One region of the Colwellia sp. MB02u-9 genome, then DNA from elsewhere that is predicted to be linked to it. Evidence: predicted binding sites of a transcription regulator. Region 1 holds the regulator's gene; each other region holds the start of a gene.
What was found. The regulator LexA, encoded in region 1, represses DNA repair genes until DNA is damaged. The targets are predictions, from matches to a motif close to TACTGTATNNNNATACAGTA.
Positions count from the first base shown of each region.

Region 2: a site for LexA is predicted at 3,642-3,661, ahead of H4J65_RS01885 (DNA recombination protein RmuC). Genes of this name have one in related genera too.
Region 3: a site for LexA is predicted at 2,562-2,581, ahead of H4J65_RS14760 (LexA family transcriptional regulator). Genes of this name have one in related genera too.

Region 1 covers NZ_JACGVF010000090.1:22,641-32,935, forward strand. The annotation lists gene H4J65_RS06670 (cytochrome c oxidase subunit 3) at 1-384, opposite strand, end outside; gene H4J65_RS06675 (cytochrome c oxidase assembly protein) at 415-999, opposite strand; gene ctaD (cytochrome c oxidase subunit I) at 1,011-2,615, opposite strand; gene coxB (cytochrome c oxidase subunit II) at 2,628-4,184, opposite strand; gene lexA (transcriptional repressor LexA) at 4,771-5,385, opposite strand; gene H4J65_RS06695 (hypothetical protein) at 5,669-5,971, shown strand; gene oxyR (DNA-binding transcriptional regulator OxyR) at 6,250-7,152, shown strand; gene ahpF (alkyl hydroperoxide reductase subunit F) at 7,390-8,991, opposite strand; gene ahpC (alkyl hydroperoxide reductase subunit C) at 9,102-9,671, opposite strand.
Region 2 covers NZ_JACGVF010000066.1:50,278-60,572, reverse strand. The annotation lists gene pabB (aminodeoxychorismate synthase component I) at 1-1,009, opposite strand, end outside; gene H4J65_RS01895 (fumarate hydratase) at 1,214-2,740, shown strand; gene H4J65_RS01890 (TIGR02922 family protein) at 3,001-3,210, shown strand; gene H4J65_RS01885 (DNA recombination protein RmuC) at 3,674-5,185, shown strand; gene H4J65_RS01880 (sodium-dependent transporter) at 5,696-7,033, opposite strand; gene H4J65_RS01875 (glutamate-5-semialdehyde dehydrogenase) at 7,399-8,670, opposite strand; gene proB (glutamate 5-kinase) at 10,034-10,295, shown strand, end outside.
Region 3 covers NZ_JACGVF010000098.1:152,675-162,969, reverse strand. The annotation lists gene H4J65_RS14775 (DUF3413 domain-containing protein) at 1-576, shown strand, start outside; tRNA gene H4J65_RS14770 (tRNA-Pro) at 677-753, shown strand; gene H4J65_RS14765 (Y-family DNA polymerase) at 891-2,147, opposite strand; gene H4J65_RS14760 (LexA family transcriptional regulator) at 2,135-2,548, opposite strand; gene H4J65_RS14755 (chemotaxis protein CheB) at 2,939-5,524, shown strand; gene H4J65_RS14750 (bifunctional diguanylate cyclase/phosphodiesterase) at 5,521-7,779, shown strand; gene H4J65_RS14745 (Rrf2 family transcriptional regulator) at 8,073-8,555, opposite strand; gene H4J65_RS14740 (cytochrome ubiquinol oxidase subunit I) at 8,671-10,116, shown strand; gene cydB (cytochrome d ubiquinol oxidase subunit II) at 10,106-10,295, shown strand, end outside.

The DNA of each region.
Region 1 (10,295 bases):
CGTTGCGGCATTATTTCCGGCGCCATCAAGCCAGGGCACTGAAAAGGTACGGGCGTAAAGTAAGGCGCCAAAAAAAGCAGCAAAAAACATCACTTCTGAAAAAATAAACCAACTCATACCTTGGCGGAATGAATTGTCCATTTGGTGGCTATATTTTCCTGACATTGACTCGGTAATAACATTGTTAAACCAACCAAACATCATATAAATAATCAAGGCAATACCCGCCAGCAATACCCAGCCGCCGCCTGCATTTTCAGGGTTATTCAAATTTGCTACATAATTTGCCGCACCTACGGCAATCAAAAACAAGGCAATAGCGCCCACTATTGGCCACTTGCTTTGCGCTGGTACGTAATAACTTTCGTATTCTTTTATTGTCATTGTTGTTCCCCTCATTTAAGTGCCAAGCACTTAAGAATCAACCGAGCTTGTAATGTCGTACAAGGTGTAAGATAGGGTGATGGTGGATACGTCATCGGGTATGTCTAAATCGACATAAAATTGCAATCCCATTTCAACATCCTCACTGGCTTTTAACGGTTGGCTATTAAAACAAAAGCATTCTATCTTTTGAAAATAAACCGCCGCCCGCCCTGGTGATACTGACGGCACAGCTTGTCCGACAATATCGCTTGTAGACTCATTTTTAGCGTAAAATATAACGGTTTTGCGCTCACCTGGGTGTACTTCTACTTCATTAACCATGGGCTCAAACTTCCAAGGGATACCTTTGGCTGTCCGAGTCAAAAATTGTACAGTAATGGTACGTTCGGTATCTATGCTCTTGACGTTGTAACTTGCCGCAACATTAGATGTTTTTCCGTTTAACCCGGTGATATCACAAAAAACGTCGTATAACGGCACCAGCGCAAAACCAAAACCAAACATACCAAAAACAATCAACATCAGTTTTTTTACTGTTTTTTTCACCGAAGCATCATGCGTTGTCGCTTGTGCTTGCTTTGATAACTTGTTTTGCGATTCACCGTTAGTCATTTTAGCTCCACTTAATCAATTTTTGGTGGCGTTGTGAACGTGTGGTATGGCGCAGGGCTAGGCACTGTCCATTCCAAACCTTCAGCTCCATCCCAAGGTTTCATCGGCGCTTTTTCTCCGCCTCTAATACACTTGATAACCAATACCAAGAAGATTAACTGCGAAATACCAAAGGCAAAGCCACCAATACTGACCCACTTATTAAAGTCAGCAAACTGCAAAGCATAATCAGGAATACGACGCGGCATACCGGCCAAACCTAAAAAGTGCATTGGGAAAAACAATAAGTTTACTGAAATAAGTGAACACCAAAAATGCCACTTACTTAACGTATCGTTATACATGTAACCCGTCCATTTTGGTAACCAGTAATAAGCGCCAGCAAAAATTGAAAACAACGCCCCAGTAACCAATACATAGTGGAAATGAGCCACAACAAAGTAAGTATCGTGATATTGAAAATCAGCTGGGGTCATTGCTAACATCAAGCCAGAAAAACCACCAATAGTGAACAAAATCACAAAGGCAATAGAGAACAACATAGGGGTTTCGAAACTAAGAGACCCACGCCACATAGTCGCTGCCCAGTTAAAGACTTTCACCCCTGTAGGTACGGCAATTAACATCGTACAATACATAAAGAATAATTCGCCAAATAACGGCATACCCGTGGTAAACATATGATGCGCCCAAACGATAAACGACAAAAATGCAATTGATGCGGTCGCGTAAACCATTGAACTGTAGCCAAATAGAGGCTTACGTGAGAAGGCTGGAATTGTTGTAGAGACAATACCAAATGCAGGTAGAATCATGATGTAAACTTCAGGATGACCAAAGAACCAGAAAATATGTTGGAACATTACTGGGTCACCACCACCGGCGGCATCAAAGAAACTGGTGCCAAAATAGGTATCGGTTAACACCATAGTAACGGTACCCGCGAGCACCGGCATCACCGCGATTAACAAGTAAGCCGTAATGAAAAATGTCCAAACAAATAATGGCATTTTCATGTAAGTCATACCAGGCGCACGCATATTCATGATGGTTACAACGATGTTAATTGCGCCCATAATTGAGGAAATCCCCATAATATGTACCGCAAAAACGAAGAACGCTGTACTACCGTTACTATAGGTGGTTGATAAAGGCGCGTAGAAGGTCCAACCAAAGTTTGGTGCACCACTTTCCATAAAGAAAGACGACAATAAAATAGCGAAAGCAAAGGGTAATATCCAAAAGCTCCAGTTATTCAGCCTAGGTAGTGCCATATCTGGCGCACCAACCATCATAGGTAGCATCCAGTTAGCCAAACCGGTAAAGGCTGGCATTATCGCACCAAATACCATAATAAGACCGTGTACTGTGGTCATTTGGTTAAAGAAATCAGGCTCAATTATCTGTAGTCCAGGCTGAAATAATTCAGCTCGGATAACCAACGCCATAGCACCGCCAGTTAAAAACATGATAAAAGAGAACCATAAATACATCGAACCAATGTCTTTATGGTTTGTGGTATATAGCCAGCGTTTTATGCCGGTCATTTTATGATCATGGTGCTCACCGTCATGTGAATCATGCTCGGATTGATCATCAATTACATCTGTAGTCATTATAACGCCTCCCTACTTCGCGCTAGCAGCAGCAACGGCTGCTGGCTGGACTAAATCACCGGTGTTATTACCCCAAGCGTTACGCTCATAAGTGACAACCGCCGCAATTTGCGTTTTAGTTAATTGGCCGGCAAAAGCCGCCATCGCTGGATTTTTCTTGCTGCCGTTAAGCACCATATCCAAATGCACTGCTACATCACCTGTAGCAATCACACTACCTTTAAGTGCAGGAAAAACAGGCGCCATGCCTTCACCAGTAGCTTGATGACAAGCAGCACAAGCTGTCATGTAGACATCTTCACCCAGGGTCATTAATTCGTCTTGGCTATAAACCTTTGATAAATCTTCTTCTGGTATGACTTTGGCAACGGTTTCAGCAACTTGTTCTTTAACGTCTTCAACCGCTTGCTCAACCGTATCTGAGGTACTTGCACCACTAACCGCTTGCACGTCAGCCGCTTGAACAGCTTCACCGGTATTGTTACCCCAAGCATTACGCTCATAAGTTACAACCGCCGCGATTTCTTTTAAGCTTAATTGCTTACCATAAGCTTGCATACCGGTACCTGCTTTACCATTAACGACAATATCTATATGCGCGCTAGCAGGACCCGTTGTGGCAATAGCACTGCCTTTAAGAGCTGGAAATGCGGGTGGTAAACCTTGTCCACTGACTTGGTGACACGCTGCGCAGTAAGCGGTATAGGTTGTTTCGCCCAGTTGCATTAATTCGTCCATTGAAGCCGAAGCATTTAACGACGCCGCTTCAGCAGCTGCTGCATTGGCTTTCATTTGCTTTTGCTCATCAAGCCAAATGGCGTAATCGGCTTCAGACTTAACTTCAACCACTATCGGCATAAAGCCGTGGTCTTTGCCACACAACTCAGCACATTGGCCACGATAAACACCGGGTTCATCTACCTTGGTCCAAGCTTCATTAATAAAGCCTGGGTTAGCATCTTGTTTTACCGCAAATGCCGGTACCCACCAAGCATGGATAACATCATCAGAAGTAATAACAAAACGCACTTTTTTATTGGTTGGAATAACCAAAGGACGATCAACTTCTAACAGGTAATGTTCACCTTTTTCTGCTGAGGTACCATCTTGGTTTTCGTATTGTTCACGCGGGGTAGAAAGCACTGAATAAAACTCAAGGTCTTGATCAAAATATTTATAATGCCATTTCCACTGAGAACCCGTTACTTGAATGGTTAAGTCCGCATCATCGTTATTTTCCATATCGATAAGCGTAATAGTGGCAGGAAAAGCCATAGCAATTAGAATAACGACAGGGATCGCCGTCCAAAGAATTTCAACTTTTGTGCTTTCATGAAAGGTTGCTGGTTTGAAACCTTTTGATTTACGGTGAAACACCATAGACCAAAACATTGCACCAAAGACCACAATACCAATACCAGTACAGATATACAGCACCAGCATATGTAAATCATATACGTCTCTACTAACCTCAGTAACACCTTTGGTTAGGTTCAGCGACATATCTGCCCACACTGAACTAGACAACAAGCCCCCTAGCAACAGCAAACCTAGGTTACGTCTTTTCACACGACATCTCCTTCACCTTTAATTTAGGCCAAATAACGTATTTTCATTATGAAAACCGGCTAGTTAGCGCATACATTTATTATTATTTAAGTGACGCATTAATCAACAGTTGTCAATTGCGCCCTATTGTTTTTTTTGTACGTTTTCCAGACTAGAATTACTTAAAACTTGATAGGGGTCAATTTTTAATTTCAAAAGCATGATAAATAAAAACCAGTAAATACAATAGAGTAAAAGCCCTAAACCGGACGATAAGTAGATTTTTAAAAGGATGGCTGCAATGTTCATGTTTTGTTCAAAGCCTGTTTTTCATGCTGAATAATAAATAATCAACACAGAAATTTGCTGTATAAAAAGCAAGCTATTAGCGGTATTTATTGCCGAACAGAAGGATAGCTCTAACCAAAAAAATTTAGCTACATATTAGGTAGATAAATGGTTATCAAGCATGTGGAATACGCAGATTTTAACACCTTGAATTAAACCAAGTGATAGTTAAATCTGCGAAATATAATTTAGGAAAAAATAGTGTAGGAAAATCTAGTTTAGCTAAGTATTAGCATTTATGAAGTAAATGAAACGTGAACTACATCCAATCAGCCGCGCGAATAACACCAACGGCTAGGCCTTCGATATTAAATTGCTGAGACTTTAAATCGACCTTAATCGGTGCAAAATCTTCATTTTCAGCATGTAAATAAACCACATTGCCCTCACGTTTAAAACGCTTAACGGTAACATCGTCTTCTACACGAGCAACAATCACTTGACCATTTTGCACGTCGGTTGTTTGATGAACGGCCAACAAGTCGCCATCCATAATGCCGATATCTTTCATGCTCTCGCCATTAACACGCAATAAATAATCAGCCGGAGGATGAAATAAATTGCCATCAACTTTGTAATGCTGCTCAACATGTTCTTGTGCCAAAATAGGCTCACCGGCTGCCACACGGCCAATAAGTGGCAAACCATCTTCAGCGATAAACTCTTGTGCAAGACGAATACCACGCGATGTGCCAGGTAGCATTTCAATATAGCCTTTCTTCGCTAGCGCTTTTAAATGTTCTTCTGCTGCATTGGCCGACTTAAAACCAAAACAAGTAGCAATTTCGGCACGCGTTGGTGGCATACCCGTATCAGAAATTTTTTCTCGGATCAGATCAAAAATCTGCTGTTGTCTGGGTGTTAAAGGGCGCATAGTTGTTCCTTAAGCTACTTAAGAGCAAGCCTGTATTTTTACACAGTATTACTGTTATTGTATACAGGCTGTAAATAAACGCAAGAAAATAATCAGTCGCCTTTGCTAGTTTGGGTTTTAGTTGCAATTAGTGATGCTAGCAAAAAATTAAGTGCTCAAGCCATATTGTTGTAAAGCGGCTTTCTCGATTAAGGTCATTAAAAATACCCATAAATATAACTATTAACCTTGCTTAAACAGCAGGTATATAGGTAAATCAACCTTAGAAGGTGAATGGAAAATAATGAATAAACACGAATATTTAGATTGTTGCCAAGCACAGTTGCTAAAAGTTTTTAGCCTCGCAAAAAATCATAAAAAAGATGATAAGCAAAAATTCAGAGTTGAAGGCTTTATCCATGCGGGTAAAGCGTTAGGCGTTATATCTCATGTAGAGGCTGTCGATGTTATTGCGCGAGCTCACTTTCAGGTATTTGGTGAAAGTATTGAGTCTCGCCAAAATAGAAAAGCGAGCTTAAAAGAAGCGGTTGCCAAAGGTGATGAAAATTTTATTAACATTCCAGCTTATGAGCGATCAAAGCTGTAATGCTTCAATTTCCCTCAACTTCTTAACTCTTCAAGATTTCAAGATTTCAAGATTTCAAAGTACCCTAAGTCATTTTAAACAACGGCTTAAATGTGCAGTGATGCAATAAGCGCCTCAATTAACCACGTCGTTAGCAAGTTTTAGCCTTTGCAAACATGGTTTAGTCTGGGTATTAACGCTTCAGTGCAGGCTTTGCTTTTCAATATGCTAGCTAAACTCAGTACCTTAAGCTAACATAAATTTAGCTATTAACTACCTTATATCAATAGATTTAAACTATGATAAAAATTCGTGATTTAGAATATCTAACCGCCATTGCCGAATATAAGCATTTTGGCCATGCCGCTGAGGCTTGCTTTGTTAGTCAACCAACGCTAAGTGGTCAAATTCAAAAACTAGAACAACGCCTTAAGCTAACCTTAATTGAACGCCAACCGCGCAATGTTATGCTAACACCCGCAGGAGAAAAGTTAGTACAACAAGCTCGGCAAGTACTTAACGCCGCGAATAACTTTGAAGAAGCGGCAAAAGCGCTACTTGACCCACTGTCAGGTGATTTACATATAGGCTTAATACCTACGTTAGCGCCATATATATTGCCGCATATTATGCCGGCACTAAACAGCAATCTCGCGAAAATAAACTTCTATTTACATGAAAATAGAACGCAAGATTTACTGCAACAATTGGAAACAGGTAAACTCGATATTTTAATTTTGCCTTGGTTGCCAGAAATGGCGCGTTTTGAACGTTACGATTTATTCACCGAGCCCTTGGTGATGGCAACGTCTCCTTCACATCCACTGGCTAATAAAACTAAAGTAACATTTGATGATTTACATAATCAAAAAATTCTCACTTTAGAAGATGGCCATTGTTTGAGAGATCAAGCCATGGGCTATTGCTTTAGCGCTGGTGCGGAGGAAGATCATAGTTTTCGAGCCACCAGTCTTGAAACCTTACGATATATGGTGGCCAGCAATATGGGTATTACCCTGCTACCACAGTTGGCGACAATTAATTATGCTCCACAGAAGCATATTCATTACATTCCTTTTGAAAGCCCGCAACCGGTGCGTGAAATATCATTACTTTGTCGTGCTGGTTACGCGCGTATGGAAAGTGTTAGAGCTGTGGTTAATGAAGTGCGCCAAGCAGTGACGGGTTTATTTGATGAATAAATTAGCTATGCTTCACAACCCGCTTATGAGCTTCGAGTAAAAACGGTTAAACTTCATTTAACTTGATGAACTAAAGTCCAAGCTATATCACGCCTGCATGGGGGAAGGTTAAATCAGTGCAACAGCAAGCGCGCTATTAACGAAAAAACGCTACCGTTGCCAACGATAGCGTTTATTTTTTGAGTACTTATTGCACTGGCGTTTCAGTGTTAATTTAAGCTAGGAAATAATGCGCTATTAGGCTGCAGCTTCGCTAATGCTTTCAGTGTTTTCAAGCGGGTTCGGTGTTCTAATTAAATAATCGAATGCACCTAATGCTGCTGTTGCACCACTGCCCATAGCGATAATAATTTGCTTAAATGGCGTGTTTGTTACATCGCCCGCCGCATAAACACCCGCAATATTGGTTTCGCCTTTGTGGTTAATGATCACCTCGCCTCGCTCGGTTAAATCAACAGTTCCTTGCAAAAACTTTGAATTTGGCACTAAACCAATTTGTACAAAAATACCCGCAAGTTCGACACTCTCTTGCTTATCTGTTGCACGATTAAGGTAGTTTAGTCCAGTAACATGCTTGCCATTACCTAATACTTCGGTGGTTTGAGCATTAACAATAATCTCGATATTTGGTAACGAACGCGCTTTATTTTGTAATACCGCATCAGCACGCAGTACGCTATCAAATTCAAGAACAGTAACATGCTTAACTAAGCCTGCGAGATCAATGGCTGCCTCGATACCTGAGTTACCACCACCAATCACCGCAACTGATTTGCCTTTAAATAATGGTCCGTCACAGTGCGGACAATAAGCAACACCTTTACCACGGTATTCTTGCTCACCAGTAACGTTCATTTCTCTCCATCTTGCGCCTGTAGCAATAATGGTTGAGCGTGTTTGTAAGATAGCGCCGTTTTCTAATTCAACGGTGATTAAACCACCTTCAACATCACTTTCTATAATTTTTTTCACCTGTTGATTATTCATAATATCAACATCGTATTCATTAACATGGGCTTCTAGGTTAGCCACTAGTTTAGGCCCATCAGTTGCATTCACTGAAATAAAATTTTCAATGGACATGGTTTCTTGTAATTGGCCACCAAAATTGTCTGCCACTATACCTGTGCGTATCCCTTTACGGGCACTATATATCGCTGATGATGCACCTGCTGGGCCACCACCTATAACTAATAAGTCAAAAGCTGCTTTGTTGTTTATCGCCTTAGCTTGTCTCGCGCCAGCATTGGTATCAACTTTGTTTAAAATTTCAGTTACCGTCATTCTGCCTTGGCCAAACGCTTTACCATTTAAGTAAACTGCCGGTACTGATAAAATATCTCGTTTGTAAACTTCTTCTTGGAATAATGCCCCATCAACCATCACATGCTTAATTTGCGGATTAATTGCCGCCATCATGTTCAGTGCTTGCACTACGTCTGGGCAATTTTGACAACTTAAGGAAATATAGGTTTCAAAGCTATGCTCACCTTCTAGAGAGGCAACTTGCTCAATCACCGCTTTATCAAGCTTTATTGGGTGTCCACCGCTGTGTAACAAGGCTAATACCAGCGAAGTAAATTCATGCCCCATCGGCACGCCAGCAAAGCGCATTTCGCCGCCAGTTTTAACTGATTTTACTAACATTGATGGCACTCGTTCATTGCTTGCATCTGCTGCAACAACCGAGACTAATGCTGACATTTCAGCAATTTCTGTCACCAAGGTATTTAATTCTTTTGATTTAACGTCGTCACCTAAAAATACTGATAATTCAACAGCCGATGTTAAATTCTGTAAATAGGTCGTTAGTTGTTGCTTTAAGTTCGTATCTAACATGGGTTATTCCTTTGAGAAAACTGATGAATAGGATGATTTTTAGGTCATGCTGAATTGGCTTGGTAAATACCGCGATATTTTAAAAGTATCGCGGTAGTTTTTTACTTTATTTAGATTTTGCCAACTAAATCTAATGATGGTGTTAATGTTTCTGCACCTGGCTGCCATGCTGCTGGACATACTTCACCGTCATGTTCAGCTACATATTGTGCCGCTTGAATTTTGCGCACTAGCTCTTTTGCTGAACGACCTATACCTAGATCATGTATCTCAGCAATTTTAATTTCGCCTTCAGGGTTGATTACAAACGTGCCACGTAATGCTAGGCCGTCGTCTTCAATCATGACACCGAAGTTGCGCGTAATTTTGCCTGTTGGGTCACCAATCATTGGGTAGGTAATTTTGCCAATAGTGTCTGAACTACCGTGCCAAGCTTTATGGGTAAAATGTGTGTCGGTTGATACTGAGTAAACTTCAACGCCCATTTCTTGTAGTTGTGCATAATGGTCAGCCATATCGCCTAACTCTGTTGGACAAACAAAGGTAAAGTCAGCAGGGTAAAAGAAAAATACTGCCCATTTTCCTGCAACATCAGCTTCTGAAACCTCGACAAATTCGCCTTTACTAAATGCTGTTGCGTTAAATGGTTGGATGGTTGAATTGATAATTGATTTATACATGTTTATCTCCACTTGTTTTAAAAATATGAGTACTTGTTAAGTTGGGACAATGATACGCCGGCATTTAAAATAGGAACAATCGTTTGAATTTATTATATCGATAGGCAAAAGCTATGGGTGTACTGTAGAATTAAATGTAGAAAGAGAGGACATTGTTGCTGTGACTGTTTAACTTTATTTTATAGATGACTAAAATTTCAATGTTACAGGAAGTTATATGAAAAATAAGATTGCATATTAATATCAGCTTAATTTCTTTAGCTATGATCAAAGCAAAAAAAAGACAAAAAAAACGCCCCTCAATTGAGGAGCGTATAAAAATATAAAACACTAATAAAAACAAAACCGAGGGGAGAGTCTCTTGCTAAGTAAGAGTGCCATTACCCTGGTTAGTTCAATTTATGTAAAAATAAACCTAAATCCCTCAACGAAGATTTGGTGAAAATAAATGATTTACTACTCATGGAACAAAAACTAATCGCTTTGCTCCTTTATCACTTTCAATAACAAATAATTCATCCGCCAAAATATAGGCAAAAAAAACGCCCCTCAATTGAGGAGCGTATAAAAATATAAAAACACTAATAAAAACAAAACCGAGGGGGAAATCTCTTGTTAAGTAAG
Region 2 (10,295 bases), on a different contig from region 1:
TAATATCATTACGTAACAGATCAACTATCATCAGGTTTTCTGCTTTATCTTTACTGGCTTGCTGCAGTTCAATGGCGTTAGCGTGATCTTGGGCTGCATCATCGCTGCGTGGGCGGGTACCTTTAATCGGCTTACTTTGTACTTTATTATCGACCAGTTGTAAAAATCGCTCAGGTGAAATACTTAAAATGGCACTCTCCTCAAAACGTAAAAAAGCTGAGAAAGGTGCTATGTTTGCTTGTCTCAAGGCACAATACGCTTGATATTCGCTACCGGTATATTGGGCGGTAAAACGCTGGGCTAGATTGATTTGATAACAATCGCCAGACAGCAAGTAGTCATGCACTTGCTTAAATTTATCGCGATATTGTTCAGGCGCCATATTTGATTGCCACGGCGTAGTTAACTTGAAATTATTTTCTGGCGCTTTTAGCTCAACGACTTGTTCAGTAGCTTGCGCTTTATTTTGTAAAAGGGCGCGGTTAAAAAATGCAATAAAATCCGCTCTTTGTTCATCAAGACATAACAACCAAAATTGTTGTAATTTTCGATCATAGATTACCGCATGTTGGTAGATACCAATGGCCATTTCAGGTATATCAATATCTTTACTGTTTTGCTGTTTTATGGCCTCAAAACGTTTACCTAAATCGTAGGCGAAATAGCCGACTGCACCGCCTTTAAAAGGCAAGTCGTGTTCAGTAATCTCGAGATGACTAAAGATCGCCTTTTGTTCACGTTTTAACAACAATAATGGGTCGTCATGACTGTGATACTCACTGTTGTCGAGTTTATGATTAATGCGAGTCACATTACCGACAGTGGTTAGTGTGGTATGAGGTTGCCAAACCATAATGTCATAGCGGCTATCAACATGGCTACTTTCACAGGAGTCTAGCCACATTGCCCAAGGTTGCTCAGCAAGTGTGGCAAAAAGTGACTGACTATCAAAGCTTAGATCAAGCTGCAGTAATTTAGCGGATAGCTGCGTTGGGGAATTAGTCGGCAAAATATTCTCACAGGTTTTATGTTAAGTCATTATATTCAAACTACCTTGAGCTATTCAATGCTGCAGTTCGAAGTGGGGTTGCTATATTTGATCGTTATTATTAGACCATTTGATACTAGTAGGTCTTTAACAAGCAAGGTATGATATCGGCAAATTTATAACTTTCAACTCTTCTCTCGCCCAATTAATAAAAAAGAGACCGTTATGGCCATTATTAAACAAAAAGATTTAATCGAAAGTGTTGCAGACGCGCTGCAATATATTTCTTACTACCATCCGCTAGATTTTATTCAAGCACTTGAAAAGGCTTACCACAAAGAAGAAAGCCAGGCAGCTAAAGATGCCATTGCGCAAATTTTAATTAACTCGCGTATGTCGGCTCATGGTAAGCGACCTATTTGTCAAGATACCGGTATTGTTACCTGTTTCGTCAAAGTGGGTATGGCTGTGCAGTGGGATAACACCGATATGACAGTGCAGCAAATGGTGGATGAAGGCACGCGTCGTGCTTATCTTAATCCTGATAACCCATTACGTGCATCTATTGTTTCTGACCCTGCAGGTAAGCGTATTAATACGAAAGATAATACGCCAGCGGTTGTGCATATTGAGATGGTGCCAGGTGATCAAATAGACGTGATGATCGCGGCCAAAGGCGGCGGCAGTGAAAACAAATCTAAAATGGCGATGTTAAACCCAAGTGATTCTATTGCTGACTGGGTTGTTAAAACTTTACCTACTATGGGCGCTGGTTGGTGTCCGCCGGGTATGCTGGGCATAGGTATTGGTGGAACGGCTGAAAAAGCGGGTGTATTAGCTAAAGAAAGCTTAATGGAACCCGTAAATATTCAAGACCTTATCGACCGTGGTCCAGAAAATGCCGAAGAAGAATTACGTTTAGAAATTTACGATAGGGTAAATAAACTTGGTATTGGCGCTCAAGGCTTAGGGGGTTTAACAACGGTTGTTGATATCAAAATCATGTCAGTGCCTACTCATGCGGCGTCAAAACCCGTAGTGATGATCCCAAATTGCGCGGCAACTCGTCATGTACACTTTCATCTTGACGGCTCGGGTCCTGCCGACTTAACGCCACCTAAATTAGAAGACTGGCCAGAAATCACCTGGGAAGTGGGTGAAAATGTTCGTCGCGTTAACGTTGATGAATTATCAAAAACTGATATTAGTACTTGGAAAACTGGCGAAACCGTTTTACTTAGCGGCACCATTTTAACCGGTCGTGACGCGGCTCATAAACGCATTCAAGAAATGTTAGCTGCTGGAGAGAAATTGCCGGTAGACTTTACGGATAAATTTATTTATTACGTGGGGCCTGTTGATGCGATAGGCGATGAAGCCGTAGGCCCAGCAGGACCAACAACAGCAACCCGTATGGATAAGTTTACTGAAATGATGCTTGCAGAAACGGGTTTGCTCGGCACTATCGGTAAAGCCGAACGTGGCCCTGAAACCGTTCAGTCAATTAAAAACCATAAGTCGGTCTATTTAATGGCGGTGGGTGGCGCAGCCTATTTAGTTTCTAAAGCTATTAAGAAAGCAAAAGTAGTGGCTTTTGAAGATATGGGTATGGAAGCTATTTACGAATTTGTGGTTGAAGATATGCCAGTCACTGTCGCTGTTGATAGTTTAGGTGAATCAGTTCATGTCACTGGGCCAGCAATTTGGCAAGTAAAGATTGAAGAGCTAGACAGAAAATCAAAAGAAAAATAACCCGTTAGATTAGTATAAACGCCCATTAGGGCGTTTTTTTTTGGTCAAAATAAAGGTCTTAATATCAATGGAACTAGCCAAAAACACCAGCGAAATGTTATTGAAGTGCTATTAAAATGTTACGTGAAAAAAGTGAGGTGTTGTTTAATATAATAAAAAAAGATAGTTAATTAATTGCATGACGACTTTGTATTTCTGCTGTAGAATTTTAATTAATTCATCTAGTTATAAAGCTAAATTTGAAAGGTTGCAAATTATTAATGGACGAACATAACGATGTTGAACATCGCCTTATTACTATCATTTTTTATAGTGATATATCATTAAAACTTATGCATGAAGTGCGCACGTTTCCGCAAAGTAAAACCGGTCGAGTCGTGATCCCCGCAAGCTTTAAACTGGATAAATCTATCATTGCGGTTTGTGATGGTGCCGTTGCTATTATCGATAAGTTTGGCGACAGAATCTAATAACATCAGCCATGGCTGTTTCAGGTTAGTGATACCAATCTCACTAATTATCTAATCATTTTTACTGATTAAAATAACCCACTACTGCGTTATTTATTTAATAATTAGCACAACTAGTGATTAAATAAATGCCTTATATTTGGCCATTTTTACTACGTATAAAGTAGACTACCTAATTAATTAAATGGGTATGAACAAATCATTTTTACTACTAGCTGTTTTTATTGTTTAACTAATAGCTAGCTGTTGTGACTAAAATCACGCTATGTGACTAGATAAAACTAAAGTAGTGATTATTTTGTCTGGCATAAATTTAAACGTGTCTTTTTAGGTTATTGATAAATTGTTTGTATTGGCTAAATATGTATTCATTAACCGACCCGAGTTGATGTTAAATAACGATTAACCTTATTAATAAAGTATGCTTTAATAACTGTTAATATTTACAGTATTTGGCTTTACAATGAATTCACTATCCAACTCTTCACTTAACCCGCCACTTGACTTCCCATTCAATTCACCTTGGTTAGCTTTAGATAATTTTCCTGTCTTGGTCTTTATGGTGCTAGTATTAATTATTAGTTTAATTATCATTGCGTTAGTGTTATTTCGCCAAGTAAAAAAAAGCCAAGTATCCTCTCTAGCACAACAGCAACTTTTGCAGCAGTTAGCTGAAAAAGTAAACCTTAGTTATGAAGTTAACGGCAATAATCAGCAGCAACTACAACAACAGTTAAGTTTTAATCATCAGCAATTAGCTCATCAGCAAAGTGAACTAAAAACCTACTTTGAGCAGCAAATCTCTGATTTTAAATTAAAATTATTACGCCAACATGGTGAGCAAGGTGAAAAACAAGCACAGCAACTATATAGCCATAGTGAGCAACTTAAAAAGACCTTATATGAACACCACATCACTTTTAATGATAATCAACGCAACGCCACAGAACAATTATCCAGCCAACTTACAGCAACCTCTAAACTTGGCCGAGAAGAAATGGCAAAATCACTGCATTTATCCAGTGAGCAAATGGCTAAAAGAATTGATGACTTAACGATTTCAACTGATAACCGTCTAAAAGATATTAGTGGCCAGGTCGAAAAGCGTTTAGCCGACGGCTTCGAAAAAACCACCAAAACCTTTAATGACATTTTACAACGATTAGCTTTGATTGATGATGCACAGAAAAAAATTACTGAACTGTCCACTAATGTGGTGAGCTTGCAAGAAGTACTGTCAGATAAACGCTCACGTGGTGCTTTTGGCGAAGTACAGTTAAATGCTTTAATTCGTAACGTATTACCGGAACAGCACTTTTCACTGCAACATACCTTGTCAAACGGTAAAATTGCTGACTGTATTTTGTTTCTACCTAAGCCAACCGGTAATGTGGTGGTTGACTCCAAGTTCCCGCTAGAAAGCTTTAAAAAAATGGCTGACAATACCTTAGGTGAATTTGAGCGTAAAGCAGCCGAGCGGCAATTTAAAATTGATATTAAGAAGCATATTAATGATATCAGCGATAAATATCTCATTGAAAAAGAAACCGCCGATGGCGCGATAATGTTTATTCCAGCAGAAGCTATTTTTGCAGAAATACATGCACACCACGGTGACTTGGTTGATTATGCCAATAAAAAACGCGTCTGGTTAGCCTCGCCAACAACACTGATGGCGATTTTAACCACCGCACGTTCAGTGTTAAAAGACGAAGCAACCCGCAAACAAATACATGTTATTCAAGCGCATTTGTCGCATCTTTCAGCTGATTTTTCTCGCTTTAAGGGCCGCTTTGCCAATTTAGCAAAACATATTGATCAAGCGGCAAGTGACGTAAAACAAATCCATACCTCAGCGGATAAGATTAGCAACCGTTTTGATAAAATAGAGCAGGTAGAATTAAAGCAAGAAGATAAAGAAGAAAGTGAAAAAGAAGCAGAGGAAGAAGAGAGTGTAGCGATAACATCGGAATAAATACGACTATAACTTGAGTGCTCTAGCAGCAGTAGGTTAATGCTCAATCATTATCAGAGCTATAAATTATATGCTCATAGCTAACAGTAAGTGCTAACAGCGAACGCTAAATACCAAGTTGCCCACGTCGATATTTTACCTCGGTATTACGCTTGGGCAATAACATCAAAGCTCAATCCTAAACAAAGTGTAAAGTTAGCCCTCCAATATTATACCGACCTAAAACCGCTCGAAATAATATGAGCCAATAATTGAGATAGTAAACGCTTAGCTTAAGTACTTATAGGTACATCTTTATATACCTATAGGATTAATAAGGCTTGCCAGTTAAGTTTACGGCATAAATACCGAGCTATAGTTGGATGATAATGCTTTTAAAAACGTCCCTATACACTGGTATAGGGACGTTTTTAAATGATGGTTTACGCTAATAGGCTAAAGTAAAGTTAATCGCACAATTAGCAATTCCATCTATTTGACTTACCTTAATTTAACTTAAGTGAAGCGACTTTAATTTAATATAGCAACATTGACAAAAACTACCGTTAACAATAACGGACAAACAAAGCGTAAATAATTGCCCCATATGGGTAACCACTTTCTGCCTTCTTGCAAAGACACATCGCGTAGCTTGTTACCGCGTTTCCATAACCAGCCAACAACAATAAAGTAAAACAAACAGCTCAGTGGCTGTAAAATAGTCGTAAGTAGACGAATTACCATGCCAAACAGGCTATCAAAAAATGTGATTATGGTCATACTGGCGGTTAATACAATGGCTGATACCAACCAAGTTGCCTTAGAACGGCTAAGATTTTTATCTTCAACAAGATAAGCCACAGGTACTTCTGTTGAGGAAATGGTTGAGGTGAGGGCAGCAATTGATAATAACGAAAAAAAGCCTATGGCTACTACCATGCCTATGTTGCCCATAGAGTTAAAAAGCTCAGGCAATATGTTGAAAATAAGTTGACCCTCACCAATTAACTTATCACCTTGAAATACTTGCTGTCCGGCGGCTTCTGCAACATAAAGTGCTGGAATAATTAATAAACCAGCCATAAAAGCAATAAAGGTATCGAGTACGGTAATAGAAATAGCGAGCTTACCTATATCGTCATCTTTCTTCATATAGGAGCCGTAAACCATCATGCCACCAACGCCAATAGAGAGTGAGAAAAAGGCTTGGCCCATGGCAGAAATAATTAACTTTGGATTAGTGACCTGTGAAAAATCGGGTATTAAATATGTTCTTAAACCTTTTTCAGCCCCGGGTTGTTGCAATATGTAAGTAATTAACGCGACTAGCATGATCAATAAAACTGGCATTAATCGCGCAGACCACTTTTCAATGCCGGCGTTAACCCCTTGATGAATAATAGCCGCGCCAAGTAATATAAAAACGGGTGTAAATAATAAATTTCTTAACGTGCTTGATGTAGCAAGCCACTGAGAAATATCATGATAACCTAATAACTCTGCAAGTGGTGATATTGCATGTGCGAGCATCCAGCCAGCCACAATGGTGTAGAAACTTAACATCATGATAGCGCCGCCTAAACCAATCAGACCGGCATATTTACCAAGCCTTGGTGCGGTATCGCGACAAGCATCTTCTAATGCTGAAACTGGGTTTTTCTGTGCTTGGTTGCCAATATAAACTTCGGCATAAAGTGCCGGTAGGGCAAGTAATATGGTAACGACTAAATAAACAAATAAAAAGGCGCCACCACCATTATTGGCTGCTTGAGTTGGAAAACCCCAAATATTGCCTAAACCAATGGCCGAACCTGCGGCAGCGAGAACAAAACCTATTCTCGAATGAAATGAATCTCTGATATTACTCATAAATGATAATTATTATTGTGGTTGTTAATGCTTTGGTTTGAGCTTACCTAGTTAACACGGGTTAGCAAAGTTTTTTTAACGATTTGTTGGTTTTGATTTTATGTTTTTATCATTTTATTTTTGCAGGCTGACTTATGGGCTATTAAGTAAGCAATAGTTAATAAAACGTTAAGGATTAAAAATTTTAAATGTACAAGAAGGGTTTAAAAACATGGACCGTTTCTATAAATAAATTGCTAAGACATTTTTCTATTTCATCATTTTGTCGAAATCGATGGCCTGCACAAAGATAAAATAAACATAAAGCTATTAATCAATAGCGATTAATAGCTTTATGTTTTACTTAGTTCATCTTGTGCTTAGGATTAAGGACGGATTTGTCCTTGGCCAGCAACACGATATTTAAATATGGTTAGTTGCTCAAGACCTACAGGTCCACGTGCGTGAATTTTACCGGTAGCAATACCGATTTCAGCGCCCATACCAAATTCACCACCGTCTGAAAACTGGGTTGATGCATTATGCATCACTACCGCTGAATCAACGGCGCGCATGAAAATTTCTGCGGTTTCTGCGTTTTCAGTAATAATAGCGTCAGTATGTTTAGACGAGTGCTGGTCGATAAAATCAAGCGCTTCTTCTAAATCGGCTACAACTTTGACCGATAAAATAGCGTCAAGATATTCGGTGTCCCAGTCAGCGTCATTAGCGGGATTAATTCGTGCGTCACAGGCTTGAGCTGCAAGGTCACCTCGAACTTCACAATGCTCTAAGGTATTAAGCAATTTAGGCAAAAACTCAGCAGCTATTGCTTGGTTTACGACTAAACTTTCGGTCGCACCACAAACACCGGTTCTACGTAGTTTGGCATTTTTAACAATACTCAATGCTTTTGCTAAGTCGGCGTCTTTATCAATATAAATGTGGTTGTTGCCATCGAGATGCAATAATGTTGGCACCTGAGCTTCGTTTCTCACTAGCTCTACAAGGCCACGGCCACCACGAGGGATAACTAAGTCAACATATTCAGCACAACGCAGTAATGCAGCAACGGCAGAACGGTCATCGGTATCAACGAGTTGTATACAAGTGGTTGGTAAATTAGCTGCACGCAAGCCTGTTGCCATACACTCAACAATAATGCGAGTAGAATTAAGACTTTCAGAGCCGCCACGCAATATCACCGTATTACCTGATTTTAAACATAAGGCACCAGCATCTGCACCCACATTGGGGCGAGACTCATAGATCATGCCAATAACACCGATAGGGGTTGATACACGGGTTATTTTTAGGCCATTGGGACGATCAAATTCTGCTAGAGCTCGACCAATAGGATCGGGTAATTTGGCAATGCTTTCTAAAGCGACAGCCATAGCTTCGACTCTTTCAGGGTTCAATTCAAGGCGATCAATAAATGACTCAGCTTTACCCGCTTTTCTAACACTTAAAACGTCTAAAGCATTTGCTTCGAGTAGTGCTGGCGTATTCTGACGTAAAGCATCGGCGGCAACGGTTAATGCTTGGTTTTTTTGTTCGGTAGTGGCACTGGCCAGAATCTTGGCTGCGGCTTTAGCCTGCTTACCAAGATTTTCAATCATAGTTTCAGTATCGATAATTTTATTACTATTTGACATAAATGAGTTTCCTTTTGCTTATTCGCTTCACTCTAAACTGTTTGGTAAATTCAAGGTTATGCTATTGAATGGTTAACTTTTATTTTTATTGCCAATATTTATATTAAAAATAATATTAAAAAAATAGTAAAAGTTCAGCTTAAAGCACTTAGTAGTATTCACTGTGCTCAATACTACTTTAGATGTTAATTTAATCGTTATTTATTTAACCTTGAGCCACTTCATCACCTTGGCGAAGAAGTATCAACGCAGCGCGACTGGCTGTTGAGCAGTCGCTAAAACGGTCGAGTTAATGAGTGTATCTCATTTGACATTTTATTTAGACGCTGCTAATTCTGTTTCCATTGTACCATTTTTACTGATCACTTAGTTGCATCATATTTAGACGTGCTGTTCGTGCGTCATTGGCAGTTCCATTGAACCACCAAGTGTGTCGAGTAACTATGCTTTGGTGGTGCGAGGTAAAAACCCCATTGTTATCGCTGATTCAATTCAGTAGCGCGTAATTTTAAAAGCATAAACAGAGCCGTTTCTCACCAATACTGTCACTCGGTTTAGCTCAGCTTCGCTGGCAGCCAAATCCGTATAACCCAATGCTTTAGTTAACCCAACGACAGTGTCTAATTGCGCTAACACCTCGACCAATTTGCGCCAGCACATTTTGCATCAAAGACAGAATCGTTTGTTTGCCAACCCGCTTTTCTATTGAAGATACCGAGTAGCCCTCGGCGATAGCAATAAGGTAAGCTGAATCAGTAAGGTAGCGACAATAGGCTAACCATACTTTTTCAATAAGTGCGCTTTAATCGCCATAACCTTGATTAGACAGCTCTTTAATTGCTTGTGTGACAACAATACTGGGAGGCGTTTTGACTAAAGAAGGGTTAATGATGGTCATTGTCTGATCAGTAGAAGTTACCCAGTGAGTCAACAATGAAGCACAATCGTCCTACAACCAATCATAATTAATGACACAAAACTCCTCATGCTTTTAGTTTGCTGTTGAATGAAATACAGCCTGTTTTGCAAGTGTTCAATATAATCTTAAAAACTCGTTTTGCATTCGTTTTGCAAAGGTGATTTTAAGTTCAATTGAAAAAATAGGGTTTTTAGTATATAATCTCCCAACTCATTTGTCGATTGTTGTCAAATTTTAACGTTTTTTAAAACGTTTCAGCAATTTTTTATCTATCTTTTATCTATCATCCCCAAGGCAATATATTGCTAGTAAAACTGATGTTTTGATAATAAGATAATCGCACAACGACAAAAAATATTACGGAAATATCTGTAGACTTATGCACCAACTTTTTATTGGTTCAGCCCAGATGTTTAATTATATTAATCAGAAAACGGAGTCATTTTGCCCTCATTCGAACAACCAAAATCAGAAAAAGTTTCACGAATCAAACCTCGTATAGTCATTAAAGTTGGCTCGAGCCTTTTAGCAAACGTTAAGAATTTAACACCTAGTTTCGCCTTCATGCATGGCTTGCTTAGTGATATTTCTGCGTTACGTGATCAAGGATACGAAGTTGTACTTACGTCTTCAGGATCAGTTGCATTAGGTCTTAATACCGTTGGCTGTACCATTGAAAACGCCAGCGTTCAAGACAAGCAAGCAG
Region 3 (10,295 bases), on a different contig from region 1:
GATAAACTCAATAGTTACGCCCCAGGTTTACACGTGTTTTATTTTAAAGGTAACAATAGCTATCAGTTTGAACTGTTTTTAGACGCTTTAATGTCGGTGCAAAATAACCAACGAGGCGATAAGCAACTCAAGGATATCCTTTGGATCAGCTCTATTGGTAATAGCACCACAGAAACAAGTTTATCGATTAAACCTGCGCTATTGGTTTTACCGGCAAGTAAAAATAAATCAATTAATAAACTCACCAGTCATATGGATATGCAACCTACGCTGATTAAAAACTGGCTAAACTGCGATATTAAAGCCACAAGCTATAGCAACGGTACTGATATCAAAAAATTAAATAATGACCGTATTATTGCTAATACCATGGACAACGGCATTGTAGTGTTTAATAAAGATAAATCGATGTTTGTTGACCAAAATGGTAACTTTCAAAGTTATTCTATTCAACTGGCCGCCCCTATTACGGCAAAGCCTGATTTTCCATTAATGATTGATGGTGTTCACTTTATTAAGCAATTTAGTAAACAATTCGATGAACAAGTGGATAAACAATTGAATAACGTACAATAATTAGACGCTTAACTCAATTGATGATGTTTTTTAATTGCATTCGAGCGATAAATCATTAATATAGCCCACATAAGCTTTTATCCCCATTAAGCTTATCAATCGGGGTATAGCGCAGCTTGGTAGCGCGCGCGTCTGGGGGACGTGAGGTCGCAAGTTCGAATCTTGCTACTCCGACCACATTTAGAGCAAAAAAGCCCTGTCTTGACAGGGCTTTTTTGTAACTGTTATATGTTAACTCGATGTAATACCCAGTTGATTAATTATCTACTCATGTTTTATCGCTTATTGACCAAGATAAATGACCAAGATAAACCTTAACAGCTAATTTTAGGTATATCTCGCCACTTACTCGTAAAGCTTGGCGAAAGAAATTCACGTCGCATATGCCACTTATCAATTTTACCTTGTACGGCTAATTGCAACGTATAATTACCGTAACGATTATTTATCCCGTCATAACAGCGCATTAGCTCTGGATCTTCTTCATTTAGCGAAAACAAATCACCTTGTTGAAATTGAGTATTTTCAAGCTCAATGGCTCCTACCCCACAACGATAAAAGTTAACACCGCCGGCATAAACACAATCAAAAACGGCTGATATAGCGTTCGCGATACTTAGGGTGTTATCTGTTGCCACTAAAAATTCATAAATTATCGATTTGTGGTAATAATTATCATCATGAGGCGAGCTAGCAGCGGATATCACCAGCCGTTTTACGCGCGAATGCTGTTGTCTTAGTTTACGACCTACAATGGCGCCGTGGCTCACTAAAGCCGCTTTTAATTGATGTTCTTCATTTATCCGTTGACCAAAGCTTCTAGTGGAAAATATTTCTTTTTTTGCCTGCTTAACTTCATCCCAGTTTAAACAAACTATACCGTTTAACTCGTTAACCGTTCGTTCAACCATAACGCTAAATTGGCTGCGCATAATTTTAGGTGACTGGTTGGCTAAATCCCAAGCGGAATTTATTCCCAACACGTTTAAACGCTTGCCTAATCGACTACCAATGCCCCACACGTCAGTCACCGCCATTTTTGATAATATGTCTTTACGTGACGTGACATCATCTGCAACTGCCACACCGTTATAGCCCGCTAATTTTTTAGCTGCGTGGTTTGCGGCTTTCGCTAATGTCGGCGTTGAGCCAAAGCCAACACCCACCGGCAAACGCGTTTCCTGCCAAACCGCACGTCGTATTTCATGGCCATATTTATGCCAATCATTAATAATTTGGTTATAGTTTTTAAATTGTAGAAAAGACTCGTCAATCGAGTAAACATATTGGTTATCGCAGAAACGGCCAATAACATTCATCATTTTGTCACTGAGATCCGCATATAGCTCATAGTTAGACGAGCGAACAACCACATGGTGTTTGGCTAAAAAATGTTTAATTTGAAAATAGGGTTTAAATTTTGGTATACCTAAACGCCGACCAATTGGACACACAGCACATATACAGCCATCGTTATTTGTTAGTACGACCACAGGCCGATTTCTGATTGAGGGGTCAAACACCTTCTCACAAGACGCGTAGAAAGATACCGCATCAACTAACGCATACATGCGCTTAACTCCCTTAGCTGTCGATGCAAACGAATTGAACGGGTAACGACTCCCTCTATTTGAAATTCATCCTCAGGTGTAATGCTGACCGGTTGATGCTTGAACGATGCAGATAATAGCCTAGCGTTTTTTTTATCAATAAGTTTACAAGTAAAACAGCCATTGTAATTCGCCACAATAACATCACCATCTTTTACTGGCTCGCTACGATCGACTAGCAATAAATCACCATCAAAAATGCCAACCTCTTGCATCGACTGCCCTTGCGCCAAACCGATAAAGGTGGCATCGGGGTGTGCTATCAAGAGTTGATCTAACGATAAGCCGAGTTCTTTATATTCAGCTGCAGGTGATTCAAAGCCGGATATACCCGCCTCAATAAAAATGGGAATAACTTTCATAAAATACAACCTATACTGTACATTTAACCAGTATAGGTTAAGGCGTAAAATTGAGGAAGCTTTTTGTTAACTGCTCATACCGTTTTTCTGATGGATAAAATAAAGCTGGCGCTTGTCACTTTGTCTATATTAACGTTGTCTATATTAACTTTGCTTTAAAATATTTTATAACTCAGTAGCAAACACAACTTGACTGAAACTTTACTGCGCCCTTTTAACCTGGCTATTTTAAATGTCGTTATTCTTTAGCGCATTGTGTTAACGTCGGTCTCATAGCAAAACACGGGGACAAACACGAGGTTTTTTATAAAAACTTTCCAAAATTTATTGCACACTACTTAATATATTAGTTTACTATAATGTAATGGAGCAAAAAATAAATATACCTTAATGAAAAATAAAATAAAAACCACAAAACCAAGTACTGCCAGTGACTCCCGTCGGTTGAATGCTCTAAAAAAACCATCCAATATTGTCGGCATCGGTGCTTCTGCGGGCGGTTTAGAAGCATTGGAAGACTTTTTTACTCAGGTACAAACGCCTTCCGATATGGCGTTTGTCGTTATCCAGCACTTAGATCCCTCTCGCACAGGCATCATGGCTGAGTTGTTGCAACGTACTACGCAAATGATAGTCAAAGAAGCTCGCAACCACATGAAAGTACAGGGAAATTGTGTTTATGTAATTCCTCCCAACAAAGATTTATCCATTTTGCACGGGTCATTATTTTTGTTTGAGCCCGTGCTTAGTTGCGGATTACGCTTACCGATTGATTTTTTCTTTCGATCGCTTGCCAGTGATCAGCGCGAACATGCTGTGGCCGTTATTCTTTCTGGCATGGGTTCTGATGGCACCCTAGGTTTACATGCCATCAAACAAAATGCTGGTCTGTCTCTGGCCCAGTCGCCTGAATTTGCAAAATTTGCTTCTATGCCTCAAAGCGCCATTAATGCAGAATTAATCGACATCGTTGCCCCCGCTAAAGAATTACCCGAACATATACTGAGTGGGCTCAAACATGGCCCTCGTATTGCCCCAAAAGATATTGAACCAAGGTTAGAAATCAAATCAAAAAGTACATTGGAACAAATCGTTATTATCTTGCGTGAACGCACAGGAAACGACTTCTCACTGTACAAAAAAAATACCATCTATCGTCGTATTGAACGGCGTATGGACCTACATCAACTTGAAAATATAGCGCTTTATGCGCGTTATCTGCGAGAGAACCCACAAGAACAAGACCTATTATTTAAAGAACTGTTAATTGGGGTAACCCATTTTTTTCGCGATAAAGACGTTTGGGCGCAACTCAAGTCAAGCTCGCTGCCAGCACTATTAGAAAATTATCCTGAAGGTAAAGAACTTCGAGCTTGGGTTACCGCCTGCTCGACCGGTGAAGAGGCTTATTCACTCGCCATGACTATGATGGATGTCTTAGATGAGATTAAGCCTAAAGCGCGTTTTAAACTACAAATTTTTGCGACCGATCTTGATGAAGATGCTATCAATATTGCCCGGCAAGGCTTTTATCCAGCAAGCATTGAGGCGGATATAACGCCCACACAATTGGCGCGTTATTTCATTAAAGATGATAGAGGTTATCGTATCAATAAGAAGATACGTGACATGATCATCTTTGCACCCCAGAATATCATCATGGATCCACCATTTACCAAGTTAGATATTGTTACCTGCCGTAATCTGCTAATTTACCTTGGACCAGAATTACAAAAAAAGTTAATTCCATTGTTCCACTACGCATTGAATTCTCATGGTATTTTGATGTTGGGCAATGCCGAAACCATAGGTAATTTTACCAACTTGTTCTTAGCACTTAACGATAGTGCACGGATTTTTACCCGTATCGATATTTCCAAAAAACGAATGGATGTCGACTTTCCCTCAAGGATATTTCCTGTTATATCTTTGATACACAATGAACCCAAGAGAACCCGCGACATGAGTAAAGACATCATTAACCTACAAACGCAGGCAGACCAAATCCTACTACAAAATTACTCGCCTGCAGCGGTATTGGTTAATGCTGCCGGTGATATTATGTATATCAATGGTCGCACGGGTAAATATTTAGAAGCCTCGGCGGGTAAGGCCAATTGGAATATTCACGTGATGGCGCATGAAGAACTCCTCATGCACCTTAACCTCGCGATGAAAAAAGCGCAGACACAAGAAGCGCCAGTTATTATTGAAAACCTGATGGTAGGCAAAGAAACCATTAACTTAACGGTGCAAGCCATTGCTAAGCCAAAAGCTTTAATGGGTTTGCTGATGGTGGTTTTTACCAAGGTGTTAGCACCGACCGCGCAGCCGAGTAAAAATCAGGGTAAAGCAGCAGAAAATAATCAGCTAGAACTGCAACATGCGCGCGATGAGATAGAAGCAACTCGCGAACAAATGCAGGCGGCACAAGAAGAACTCAGGTCCACCAATGAAGAGTTACAATCAACCAATGAGGAGTTGCAATCCACCAATGAAGAATTGACCACTTCTAAAGAAGAAATGCAGTCAATGAATGAAGAGTTGCAAACGGTTAATACCGAACTACAATCTAAAGTTGATGATTTGTCATGGGTCAACAACGACATGAAAAACCTGCTTAATAGCACAGAAATAGCGACGATATTTCTCGATAATGGGCTACGTGTAAGACGATTCACCAACTACGCCACCCACCTATTTAAGCTGATCCCGAGTGATGTCGGTCGACCACTGTCTGACATAGTTACTGAGCTCGATTATACTTCACTACAAAAAGATGCGCGGGAAGTGTTAGACACACTGGTTTTCATAGAAAAAGAAATAACCGCCAGTAATAATCGTTGGTTTAGGGTGCGCATTATGCCTTATGCCACACAAGAAAACGTGATTGACGGCGTGGTCATTACCTTCACTGACATTAGCGAAGCCAAGCTGCTTGAATCACAGTTACGTAAAATAAAGCCAACTATATGACCAAGCCTACACAGCCACCCAAACTATTAGCGAAACTCTCACCCAAAGAGTTACGCCAGCTTGCTGAAGCACAAGTGAAAAAAAATAAGGACAACAAAAAAGCTGTTCTTATCGAAAATGATACCCTAAAGCTGTTACACGAACTGCAAGTTCATCAAATTGAATTGGAAATGCAAAATGATGAGTTGCAGCAAGCGCGGATAACTGAAAAATTACATTATCGCTACACTGAGTTATTTGAGTTTGCACCCATTGCTTATTTTTCTTTTGATCTGCAAGGTAAAATTACTCAGGTCAATTTACGAGGTGCGAACTTATTGGCTATTGATCGCGTTCACTTAGTCGGAAAAAGCTTTGTCAACTACGTCACAATACCTCATCGCCATACTTTTAATGATTGTTTGGCAAAAGTATTTCAGCATAAGGGCATACAATCTTTTGAGATATTAGTTCGCGTTAACAAGACAACACGTTGGCTAAATATCGAAGCTAATCTGGGTATTACAGGCACTGATTGTCTTGCCGCACTGATTGACGTTACCGAAAGAAAACAAGCTGAAAATGAGCAAAAACTGTCCGCCAGTGTCTTTACTTATGCTAGAGAAGGCATCACGATTACCGATAGTAATGCTATTATTATCGATGTTAACGACAGTTTCACCCGTATAACAGGTTATAGTCGTGAAGAGGCGATTGGTCAAAACCTGCGTTTTCTCCAATCAAGTCAAGAGACCCCTGAATTTTTTTCCAACATTGATCAAGCACTGCAAAAAGATGGCAATTGGTCTGGTGAAATTTGGAACAAGCGTAAAAATGGTGAAGTGTATGCTGAAATGACGACCATTAGTGCGGTGTGCAATGAGCATGGCATCGCGACCCATTATATCACCTTAGCTAACGATATTACCCCGATGAAAGAGCATCAAACTCAACTAGAGAGAATAGCTCATTACGATGTACTGACTAATTTACCCAATCGAGTATTGCTGGCTGACCGATTATCTCAAGCCATGTTACAGTGCCGTCGTCACAAGCATTTACTTGCCGTGGCTTTTCTAGATTTAGACGGTTTTAAAGCGGTTAATGATATGCATGATCATGACGTGGGGGATAAACTACTCATTGCCCTCTCAGTTCGTATGAAAGAGGCGTTACGCGAGGGTGATACCTTAGCCCGCATTGGCGGTGATGAGTTTGTCGCCGTATTAACTGATTTAGACAAAGTGGAAGATTGTGAGCCGGTATTAGAACGCTTGTTATTATCCGCGTCTGAGCCGATTACTGTCAATAATGTTATCTTCCATTTATCAGCCAGTATTGGCATAACGATTTACCCACAAGATAATGCCAATGCTGACCAGTTGGTACGCCATGCCGATCAAGCTATGTATGTAGCTAAAGGTTCAGGTAAAAATTGTTATCATTTGTTTGATACCGCTCAAGATGACGCGGTTAAAATGCATCAAGAAAACCTAGAAGCTATTCGTAATGCCTTAGACCATCATCAATTTGTACTTCATTATCAGCCTAAGGTTAATATGAAGACTGGAATAGTGATAGGCGTTGAAGCGCTTATTCGCTGGCAACATCCTCAACGAGGGTTATTAAACCCTATCGATTTTTTACCCGTTATTGAAAATAACCCGATGAATATTGAGGTGGGTGAATGGGTTATTGATAGCGCACTGACACAAATCAGCGAATGGAAAAAAATGGGGCTTAGCCTCCTAAACATAAGCGTAAACATTGCTGCGGTTCAATTACAACAGTCTAGCTTTACACAGACCTTAACCTCATTACTAGCAGCCCACCCCGATGTTGAACCTCGCTATTTAGAACTAGAAGTGCTGGAAACCAGTGCGTTAGATGATATTAACCATATCTCAAACATCATGCATGACTGTATCGCGCTGGGTGTAAACTTTGCCTTGGATGATTTTGGCACCGGTTATTCATCACTCACTTATCTTAGGCGTTTACCCGCCAGCATGATTAAGATAGACCAGAGTTTTGTCCAAGACATGCTAATTGACGTTGAAGATTTGGCCATTGTTGAAAGCGTAATAGCTTTAGCTAAGTCATTCAAACGTGGCGTAATTGCTGAAGGCGTTGAATCAATTGAACATTGTAAGGCTATACTAGAACTGGGCTGTGACTTAGCTCAAGGTAATGGTATTGCCAAACCTATGCCAGCAAGCGATATTCCTGCTTGGGTTAATCAGTGGAATCCTGATGTGAGTTGGCAAACGCAATAAGCTTAAAAACCTCGCAGTAACAGGTCTTTTTTTCTATAAAAGTGCAGTTAACCTTAGGCCCACTTTATGGCTGCAGCACTTCATGGTTGTAGCACTATATTCAAAAACCAAAAAAACAGCTTATCGCCAACAAATTTATTAATTTTTCACCTGTAAATACCCTACAGTCATCTCTTTCATAGTCGCCAATATCATAAACTAGCGATTGTTTGACAACATGCGATTGTATTCTCTCCTGCCTTACCGCCATTTAATAGCAATCACATTAAGTTATTGCTCACTTGTGAAGGGTATCAATTAGCATGGTCTGACTTGGCAAAAATTGCTGGTTTTCCAGTAATTTCTAACAAATCGATACGCTTTAGTAACGGAATACGATTCGCAGAAATGTCAGCAATAGTGACACCATCTAGCACATCCATAAATGCATGAGTTGCTTCCTGAATTTTTTTAGATAGCTTGCAAATACCAATCAACGGGCAGGTGTTTTTCTCAGGGTTAAAACACTCCACTACATCTAATGGCCCTTCGGTAAGACGCACAACATCACCGACAATGATCTCTTCTGCCGGGCGGCTTAACCGAAAGCCACCATTACGTCCTCGCACTGTTTCTAAATAACCGGCTTTGCCTAGCTCGTGCACCACTTTGACAATGTGCGGGCGTGACACGCCATGAATGAAAACCACGTCATCTACCCGCACTAGTTCAGGGGCTTTAAGTGCGGCCAACTGTAAACAACGCATCGCATAGTTGGTATAACTGGTTAATTTCATCAGGTGCTCTCTATTTTTATGTTGGGCTTTTATTGATTGTCACATTTAAAAGTTATATTTTCAATATTGCTTTTATTGCCACATCAGTTTAACATACATTTAAAATACAACTTATATGAGCACTATAGTTATGTTGGAAAGCTTCACTGCGGAGACCCTTGCCAGAATGCAGTTTGCATTCACTGTCTCCTTCCATATTATATTCCCAGCCTTTTCGATCGGAGTGGCCAGTTATCTAGCGGTATTGAATGGCTTGTGGCTAAAAACACATGATCAAACTTACCTTTTTTTGTTTAACTATTGGAAGAAAATTTTCGCGGTTGCCTTTGGCATGGGTGTAGTGTCCGGTATTGTGATGTCGTATCAATTTGGCACTAACTGGTCGGTGTTTGCAGATAAAACTGGGCCAATACTTGGGCCACTTATGGCCTATGAAGTACTCTCTGCCTTCTTCTTAGAGGCGGGTTTTTTAGGCATCGCTTTGTTTGGACGTGAGCGCGTGGGTAATGGACTACACATGTTCGCAGTGTGTATGGTCGCCTTTGGCACTTTGATGTCAGCTACTTGGATTTTATCAGTCAACTCGTGGATGCAAACGCCTGTTGGCTATAGTATTAATGACGTAGGGCAATTTATTCCAGAAGACTGGTGGCAGATTGTTTTCAACCCTTCGTTTCCGTACCGTTTAGTACACATGGTAATGGCTGCCTTTCTGACAACCGCGCTAGTGGTTGGTGCTGTTGGTGCATTACACCTGCTAAGAAACAAGGCTGATGCTGCTGCACGTCGCATGTTTTCAATGGCGATGTGGATGTTAATTATTGTCGCCCCCTTACAAATTGTTGTGGGAGACTTTCACGGTTTAAACACTTTAGAGTATCAACCAGTCAAAGTTATGGCGATGGAAGGACACTATGACAGCCACCCAGAGGGTGGACCGCTCATCTTATTTGGCATTCCTAACTCAGAAGAAAAAAGGATTGATTACGCTATTCAGATACCCAAACTCTCTAGCTTGATCTTAAAGCATGACTTAAACGCCCCGCTCGCAGGTTTAGATACTATTCCTGATGAAGACGAACCCCCTGTTGCAGTGATATTCTGGAGCTTCCGTATTATGATTTTGCTAGGCTTTGCCATGTTAGGACTGGGCGTATGGAGCTTATGGCGACGCATTCGCGGCAAGCTTTATGATGACGATTTGTTAAAGCGGGCGACAATTGTTATGGGCCCCATGGGATTTGTTGCCGTACTGGCAGGTTGGGTTACTACTGAAGTCGGCCGTCAACCTTTCACCGTTTACGGACTATTGCGCACAACCGACAGTCTTGCACCGATTGATGCGCCTGCGGTTGCGGTATCGCTAATCGCATTTATCATCGTTTATTTCTTTGTCTTTGGTGCAGGTACTTTTTATATATTAAGACTGATGAATAAACCGACAGCGACGTCAGACCTTGAGATAAATGACGGCCCTACCCGGACCGCACAAAACCAATTTATTGCAACAACTGCCGCAGACCTTAAGTCAAGTGCGCAAGGAGACAATCGTGGAATTTGAATTATCGTTTATCTGGGCGATGATTATCGCCTTCGCTGTACTCACTTATGTCATTTTAGATGGCTTTGATCTGGGCATAGGTATTTTGTTTCCGTCGGCTAAATCAGAGCAAGATAAGTCCGTTATGATGAATACCATTGCCCCCGTTTGGGACGGTAATGAAACTTGGCTAGTCATGG